Occallatibacter riparius: one gene and its partner. The protein of the gene in region 1 interacts with the protein of each later gene in a pairwise test. Links are inferred from orthologs where the notes say so. Each region holds a gene or a part of one and is shown on either strand. Other genes may lie near its edges. The genes, in order: pheT and secD.

Region 1 (3,217 bases):
AGCAGAACACGCCATTACCGCGACCTCATCGCCTGGCAAAAAGCGATGGATTTGGCGCGCGTCGTATATCGCGACACGGAACAGTTCCCGAAGAGCGAAACCTTCGGCCTGCGCATGTCGATGTGCCGATCCGCCGTGCACGTAGCAAGTTACATCGCAGCCGCGCACGGCCGCCTGAACGATCCCGAAATGAAGAAAGGCCTCGGATCCGCCCGCGCCACGCTGAACGAGCTCGAAACACAGACTGAATTAGCCGGTAGTCTGCAGCTCTTCCCTGCGAACGCGGCAGAGGACATCCTCGAACGTTGCTCCGAAGTTGGTCGCCTCATCAATGGACTCCTGGGCGTACTGGATCCCTAACCAGATTGACTGGCTGACCTTCCCCGGAACTACGGGCTGACTCGCTGACTTGCTGACTTGCTTGCGCGTAGCGCGCTGACTCGCTGAAAGAGAACCACAAGTCGGACGAACCGACATTGACCTGCTGTACGGAATACCAGCTGACTTGCCCGGGAACTGCGGGCTGACTTGCTGACTTGCTTGCGCGAAGCGCGCTGACTCGCTGAAAGAGAACCAACAATGAAGATTCTTACCAAATGGCTCAGAGCGTATCTACCGGGACTAACCGTAACCGACGCCCAACTCGCCGAAGACCTCACCCTCCGCGGCATCGCCGTCGAAGGCATCTACGACCTGGGCACGGGCAACGGCTCTCTCTACGAGATGGACATCACCACAAACCGCGTCGACGCCATGAACCACTACGGCGTAGCGCGCGAAGCCGCAGCCATCTACGGCCTCCCTCTCTCTGAGCTCCACTTCGCCTTACCCGACGCAAAGCCCGCCGCGCAGCCCTTCTCCGTCCAGATCGAAGCCCAGGACGCCTGCGGCCGCTTCACCGCCCGCGTCCTGCGCAACATCACCATCGGTGAATCCCGCGATCTGCCCGGCACCCCCGTCGTCACGTACTTCAATCTGCTCGAGCAGAAGAAGATCTCCGACGCCGTCGACGCCACCAACTTCGCGTGGCTCGCCATGGGCCAGCCCACCCACGCGTTCGATCTCGACAAGATTCAAGGCGGCATCATCGTGCGCCGTGCGCGCAAAGGCGAGCAGCTCAAAACCCTCGACGGCATGGTCCGCAATCTTGATCCCGAAGACCTCGTCGTTGCCGATCACGTGAAACCCCTCGGCCTCGCCGGCGTTATGGGCGGGTGGGACTCCATGATCACCCCCAACACGAAGAACGTCCTCGTCGAAGCCGCCTGGTTCGATCCCGTCGCCGTCCGCCGCACCGCCCGCCGTCACGGCCTGCACACCGACGCGAGCCACCGCTTCGAGCGCGGCGCAGACTTCAACGCCGCCCCAGTCGCCTCGGCACTCGTCAGCAGCATTCTCCTCGAAAACGGCGGCCACATCGAAGGCGACCTCGTTGACATCCGTATCCCCGCTGCCGAAGCCCGCACCGCGCACCGCCCCGCCGTTGCGCTCGCGCTCAGCGAAGTGCAACGCATTCTCGGCACCACCATCGATCCCGAAGGCATCACCGCGTCCACCGTCGAAGGCGTCCTCACTGCCATCGGATGTGGCCTGACCGGCACCGAGAGTGCCTGGCAAGTCACCCTCCCCAGCTGGCGTCTCGATCTCGAACGCGAAATCGACCTGATCGAAGAAGTCGCCCGCGTCTACGGCTACAACCGCTTCGCCAATACCCTCCCCACCTTCGGCGAAGGCGTCCAGGCCCTCCCCTGGGCCGAGTCCGACGCGATCGTGCGCAGCACCATGCGAGCCGCCGGGTTCCACGAAACCATTGGCAGCACCTTCTGCTCCGCATCCGACGCCACGCTCACCGCTCCGCAGCCCGGCCTCGTCGTCCCGCTCGGCAACCCGCTCAGCGAAGAAGCCGGCGTGATGCGCCCCTCGCTCGTTCCCGGCATGCTCACCCAGATCGCCGGCAACCTCAACCGCGACGTCAGCGATGTCCGCCTCTTCGAACTCGGCACCGTCTTCAGTGGCACCACTGACAAAGTGGAAGAGCGCCCCTCCCTCGCCTTCGGCGCCGCCGGCCTCACGCCCGAGCAGGGTCCCCTTCACGCCGCGCGCCCCATCGAGTTCTACGACCTCAAAGGCATCGTCGAGCAGCTCGCAGCGCGCTTCGAAACCCACTCCGTCTACTTCGACCGCTTCCCCGCCGAATCCGGCCTCACCCCCGTTTGGCTGCATCCCTACCGCTCCGCACGTCTCGCCGTTGAAGGCGAGACCGCCGGCTGGTTCGGCCAACTGCATCCGCGCGAGGCCGCCGCGCGCAAAATCAAAGACACCGTTTTCCTCGGCGAAATCTATATCGACCGTCTCTACAAGCTTTCGCTCCGCAAGCCCGCCGCCCGCGACATCTCGCGCTTCCAGCCCGTGCGCCGCGACTTCTCCCTCATCCTCGACGAAAGCATCTCCTGGGAAAGCATCGATCAGGCCATCGCCGGCCTCAGCATTGCCGAGCTCGTCGACTGGCACGCCCGCGAAGTTTTCCGCGACAAAAAGCTCGGCCGCGACTACTCGCTCCTGCTCGGCGTCACCTTCCAGGCCCCCGATCGCACCCTCCGCGAAGAGGACTTGCAGGATTTCCAAACCCGCGTCGTCGAAGCCGTTGGCAAGGCAGGTGCGCGGCTGCGCGCCTGAGCCTTCCACAACCGCCACCGCGGCTATACTCGACTGTGATACTTAAAGCGCATCAGGCGCGGAGGTCCTTACATGTCGGAATTGTCCTTTGATACCGCGGTTGCGGAAGAGATTCACAACGAGCATAATGGCGCCGCCACGGTGGCCATGAGCGCCGATGAATTTACGGCTCTTGAAGAGCGCGTGCTGCGCGCCGTCAACCTGGTCAAGCGCGAACGCATGGCCCGCGGCGAAGCCGAACTGCGCGCCGTCGCCGCTGAAGAAAAAGTGGCCGAACAGACCGGCACCATCGAAAATCTGAACAAGGAAATCGGTTCCCTGCGCACCGAGCGCGAAGCCGTAAAGCAGCGCGTAGACAGGATCCTCTCGCAACTCGATGCCCTGGAGGTATAAACGGCGATGGGCGAAGCGCCCTCCGAATACGTAACCGTCCAGATCTACGACCAGTCCTACCACTTGTCCGGGCAGGATCCCGAGCACATCCGTGCGCTCGCCGCGCAGGTTGACGCGAAGATGCGCGCCGTCGCGGCTCAGGGCCGCA
Region 2 (3,156 bases), 280 kb from region 1 along the record:
CAGGGCAAATGAGAAACCCCTAAGGACCTGCCCGCCAAAAATATAGAGCGACAGCACCGTAAGGAAGGTCAATCCCGAGGTCAGAACCGTCCGGCTCAGCGTCTGGTTAATGCTTCGGTTAACCACGTCCGGCAGCGACTCGCGCCGGCTCAGCCGCAGATTCTCGCGGATACGGTCGAAAACCACGATCGTATCGTTCATCGAGTAACCGACCAGCGTCAGAATCGCCGCGATCACCGTCAGGCTGATCTCCAAATTAAACAGTGAGAAGAAGCCCACCGTGATCAGAGTGTCGTGAAAACACGCCACAACCGCCGCCACGCCGTAGATAAGCTGGAAGCGGAACCACAGGTACACCAGCATGCCCAGAAGCGAATAAAGCGTCGCCAGGCCGGCCTGCCGCTCGAGCTGATGCCCCACGGTCGGTCCCACCACGTCCACCTTGACGCCCTTCGCGGGGTCAAAGGGGTTGTTGTAGTGCTGCTGCAGCGCTTCCACAATGGCCTGCCGCCCCGCGTCAAGCGAGTTCTCGTTCTTCTGCTCGGGCAGGCTGATCAGAACCTCATTGCGGCTCGCCTCGCCGCCAAAGTACTGGATCTTCGCGTCGCGGATTCCGGCCGCATCTACAGCCTGGCGGATCGCCCCGATGTCCGGATGGTTCTGGAACTGCACCTGCACCTCGGTCCCCCCGCGGAAATCCACGCCCAGCGGAACGGGAGTGCCCTGAGTCGCCCAGCGGTGGCCCATCGAAAGAATGCCGGCCACACTGAAAATGAGGCTGAAGGCAAGGAAATACCACTTCTTGCCAAGCCAGTCGATGTTCACGCCATGAAAGAATTCCACTTGAATCTACCCTCTTGCCGGTTCGGCTCTCTGTTCCCTGTTGCCTGTTCCCTGCCGTTAGATCGACACCATCTCCCCGGCCTTCATCTTGTTCAGGTGCGCATCGAAAATCGTGCGTGACACGAACACAGCCGTGAACAGGTTGGCCAGCAGACCGAACGTCAGCGTCGTCGCAAAGCCCTTCACCGGCCCGGTTCCGAACAGGAACAGGATGGCCGCCGAAACAATCGTCGTCACGTGCGTATCCACAATCGTGATCCAGGCATGCGCGAAGCCCTGGTCCACAGCCGCTGAAGCCGCCTTGCCCGCCCGAATCTCTTCACGGATGCGCTCGAAGATCAGCACGTTCGAGTCAACGCCCATACCAATCGTCAGGATCACGCCCGCAATGCCCGGCAGCGTCAGCGTCGCTCCCACTCCGCCCATGAAGCCGAGCAGGATGAGCAGGTTCAGGATCAGCGCCAAGTCCGCATTGATCCCCGAGCCCTTGTAGTACACCAGCATGAACGCCATCACGCAGATCATGCCGACAATCGCCGCAGTAACGCCTTCTTTGATCGAATCGGCTCCGAGCGATGCACCCACCGTTCGCGTCTCGATCTCGCTCAGTGATGCCGGAAGTGCGCCCGTGCGCAGCAGCTTCGATAGGGCTGTCACTTCGTCTTCGTTGAAGCTTCCTTCAATCTCGCCCTGGTCGTGGATCGGGCTCTTGATGTTCGCCACTTCGCGAACCGTGCCGCCCATCACCACCGCCATGGGATTGCCTACGTTGGCCTTGGTGTACTCGTAAAACTTCTCGCCCGCATCGTTGGTCAGCGTGAACCGCACCATGCGCTGGCCCGTGTCAGGGTTCACTGACGGATCAGCCGAACGGAACTCGCTGCCGGCAACAACCGCCAGTCGCTGCAAAACGTAATACTGATCGCCGCTCTGTCCGCCGATCGTGCCCGACGACGGCAAAATCATGTCTTCCGGAGGCAGCGTTCCACCTACGCTCTGCAGTGCCGCCTGCTCGCTCGGGAACGGGCCGCCCGCCACCGGGTGAATCTCAAGCCGAGCCGTCGACTGGATGATCCCCTTCACGCGGTCCAGATCGGAGATACCCGGCAGCTCGACCAGGATCTGGTTCGCGCCCAGGTTGTACTCCTGAATCACCGGCTCGCTCACGCCCAGCGTGTCCACGCGGTCGCGGATCGTCTCGATGGCTTGCGAAACCGTGCGCCGCTCGAGATCCTGCTGCACGTTCGGCTTCATCGTGAGCGTCCACGTGCCGTTGGCGTTGCTTATGTCGTACTCGTTGCCGTACTTCGTATCAAGCAGTGAACGCACGCTGCTCGAAGCCGTCGGCGCCGTGCCGTCGACCGTGACAACGGTCGGCTTGTTTGGATCGGGCTTGCGGGCGGAATTGAACGCGAGGTTCGCTTTCTTCAGGTCCTGCTGCAGCCGCGTCACCGTATTATCGGTCTCCGCATTCACAGCTTCCTTCACCTGCACCTGCAAAATCAGGTGCGCGCCGCCCTTGAGGTCCAGGCCCAGATGAATGCGATTCGTGAGCGCCTCAACAATGCTCTTGCCGCTCAAGCCCGAGGGGATGCCGAAAATTCCGTAGAGGCAGATCAGAAGTACCGCCGCGATCAGCCCAATTCTGCCTTTTAAATTCTTCTTCATGGTTCCGCTTCTCTTGTTTCAACGAGGTTGAGCGCCAGGGCGCCCCGATCGAAATACAAACCGCAGCAACAGAGCTACGAGCCCGATTCCTGGGTGGTCACCGAGGCAATCGCGCTCTTGGCAATCTCCATCTTGATTCCGTCCGGAGCCACCTTCACGATCACCACGTCGTCCTTAATCGAAAGAATCGTGCCGCGAATGCCGCCGGCCGTCGTGATCCGATCGCCCGACTTGATGCTCCCCAGCATCTCCTGCCACTGTTTCTGCCTCTTTTGCTGCGGCCGGATCATCAGAAAATACATCACGGGGAGAATCAGAAGGATCGGCAGCATCGTGATGAGGCCGCCTCCACCCGCGGGCGCAGCCGCGAACATCGCCAAACTTGTTGCCGCCAACTGTGTTGCCACACTCATCCTTTGCCGCCAGGCTCTCGCTCAGGCTGAAGCACACTCAGGCTCACGCCCGGCGCTTCTCAAAAATTTGTCTCCGGGAAAAACTCTCGCCCGCGCTGCGGGACCGAGACGCGGAAACAAGGGCCAGCCGATGCCGTTTCGCATCCTGCTCTCAACCCCGCTCCGACTGCTTCCTGTTCGACACAGCTTCCCTTGGAGGAAACTCCGCACCCGGTAAAATTGCGGCTTTCAC

Evidence for each region.
Region 2: the proteins of pheT (region 1) and secD interact in binary tests that used the Escherichia coli proteins (3 or more experiments, as listed by UniProt). The link is inferred for Occallatibacter riparius from one-to-one orthologs.

What each region holds. Positions count from the first base shown.
Region 1 is NZ_CP093313.1:2,750,862-2,754,078, reverse strand. The notes cover bases 231-3,127. They hold pheT (phenylalanine--tRNA ligase subunit beta), read left to right. Parts: upstream 231-579; coding sequence 580-2,676; downstream 2,677-3,127. Other genes in these bases: MOP44_RS11145 (cell division protein ZapA), read left to right, coding at 3,076-3,127; MOP44_RS11150 (hypothetical protein), read left to right, coding at 2,749-3,069; MOP44_RS11160 (four helix bundle protein), read left to right, coding at 231-360. In the rest of the region: pheS (phenylalanine--tRNA ligase subunit alpha), read left to right, coding at 1-1; more of MOP44_RS11160, read left to right, coding at 1-230; more of MOP44_RS11145, read left to right, coding at 3,128-3,217.
Region 2 is NZ_CP093313.1:2,466,957-2,470,112, reverse strand. Bases 207-3,042 are described here. They hold secD (protein translocase subunit SecD), read right to left. Parts: upstream 2,512-3,042; coding sequence 901-2,511; downstream 207-900. Other genes in these bases: yajC (preprotein translocase subunit YajC), read right to left, coding at 2,586-2,918; secF (protein translocase subunit SecF), read right to left, coding at 207-843. Also shown: more of secF, read right to left, coding at 1-206. UniProt on the Escherichia coli protein: Part of the Sec protein translocase complex. Interacts with the SecYEG preprotein conducting channel. SecDF uses the proton motive force (PMF) to complete protein translocation after the ATP-dependent function of SecA.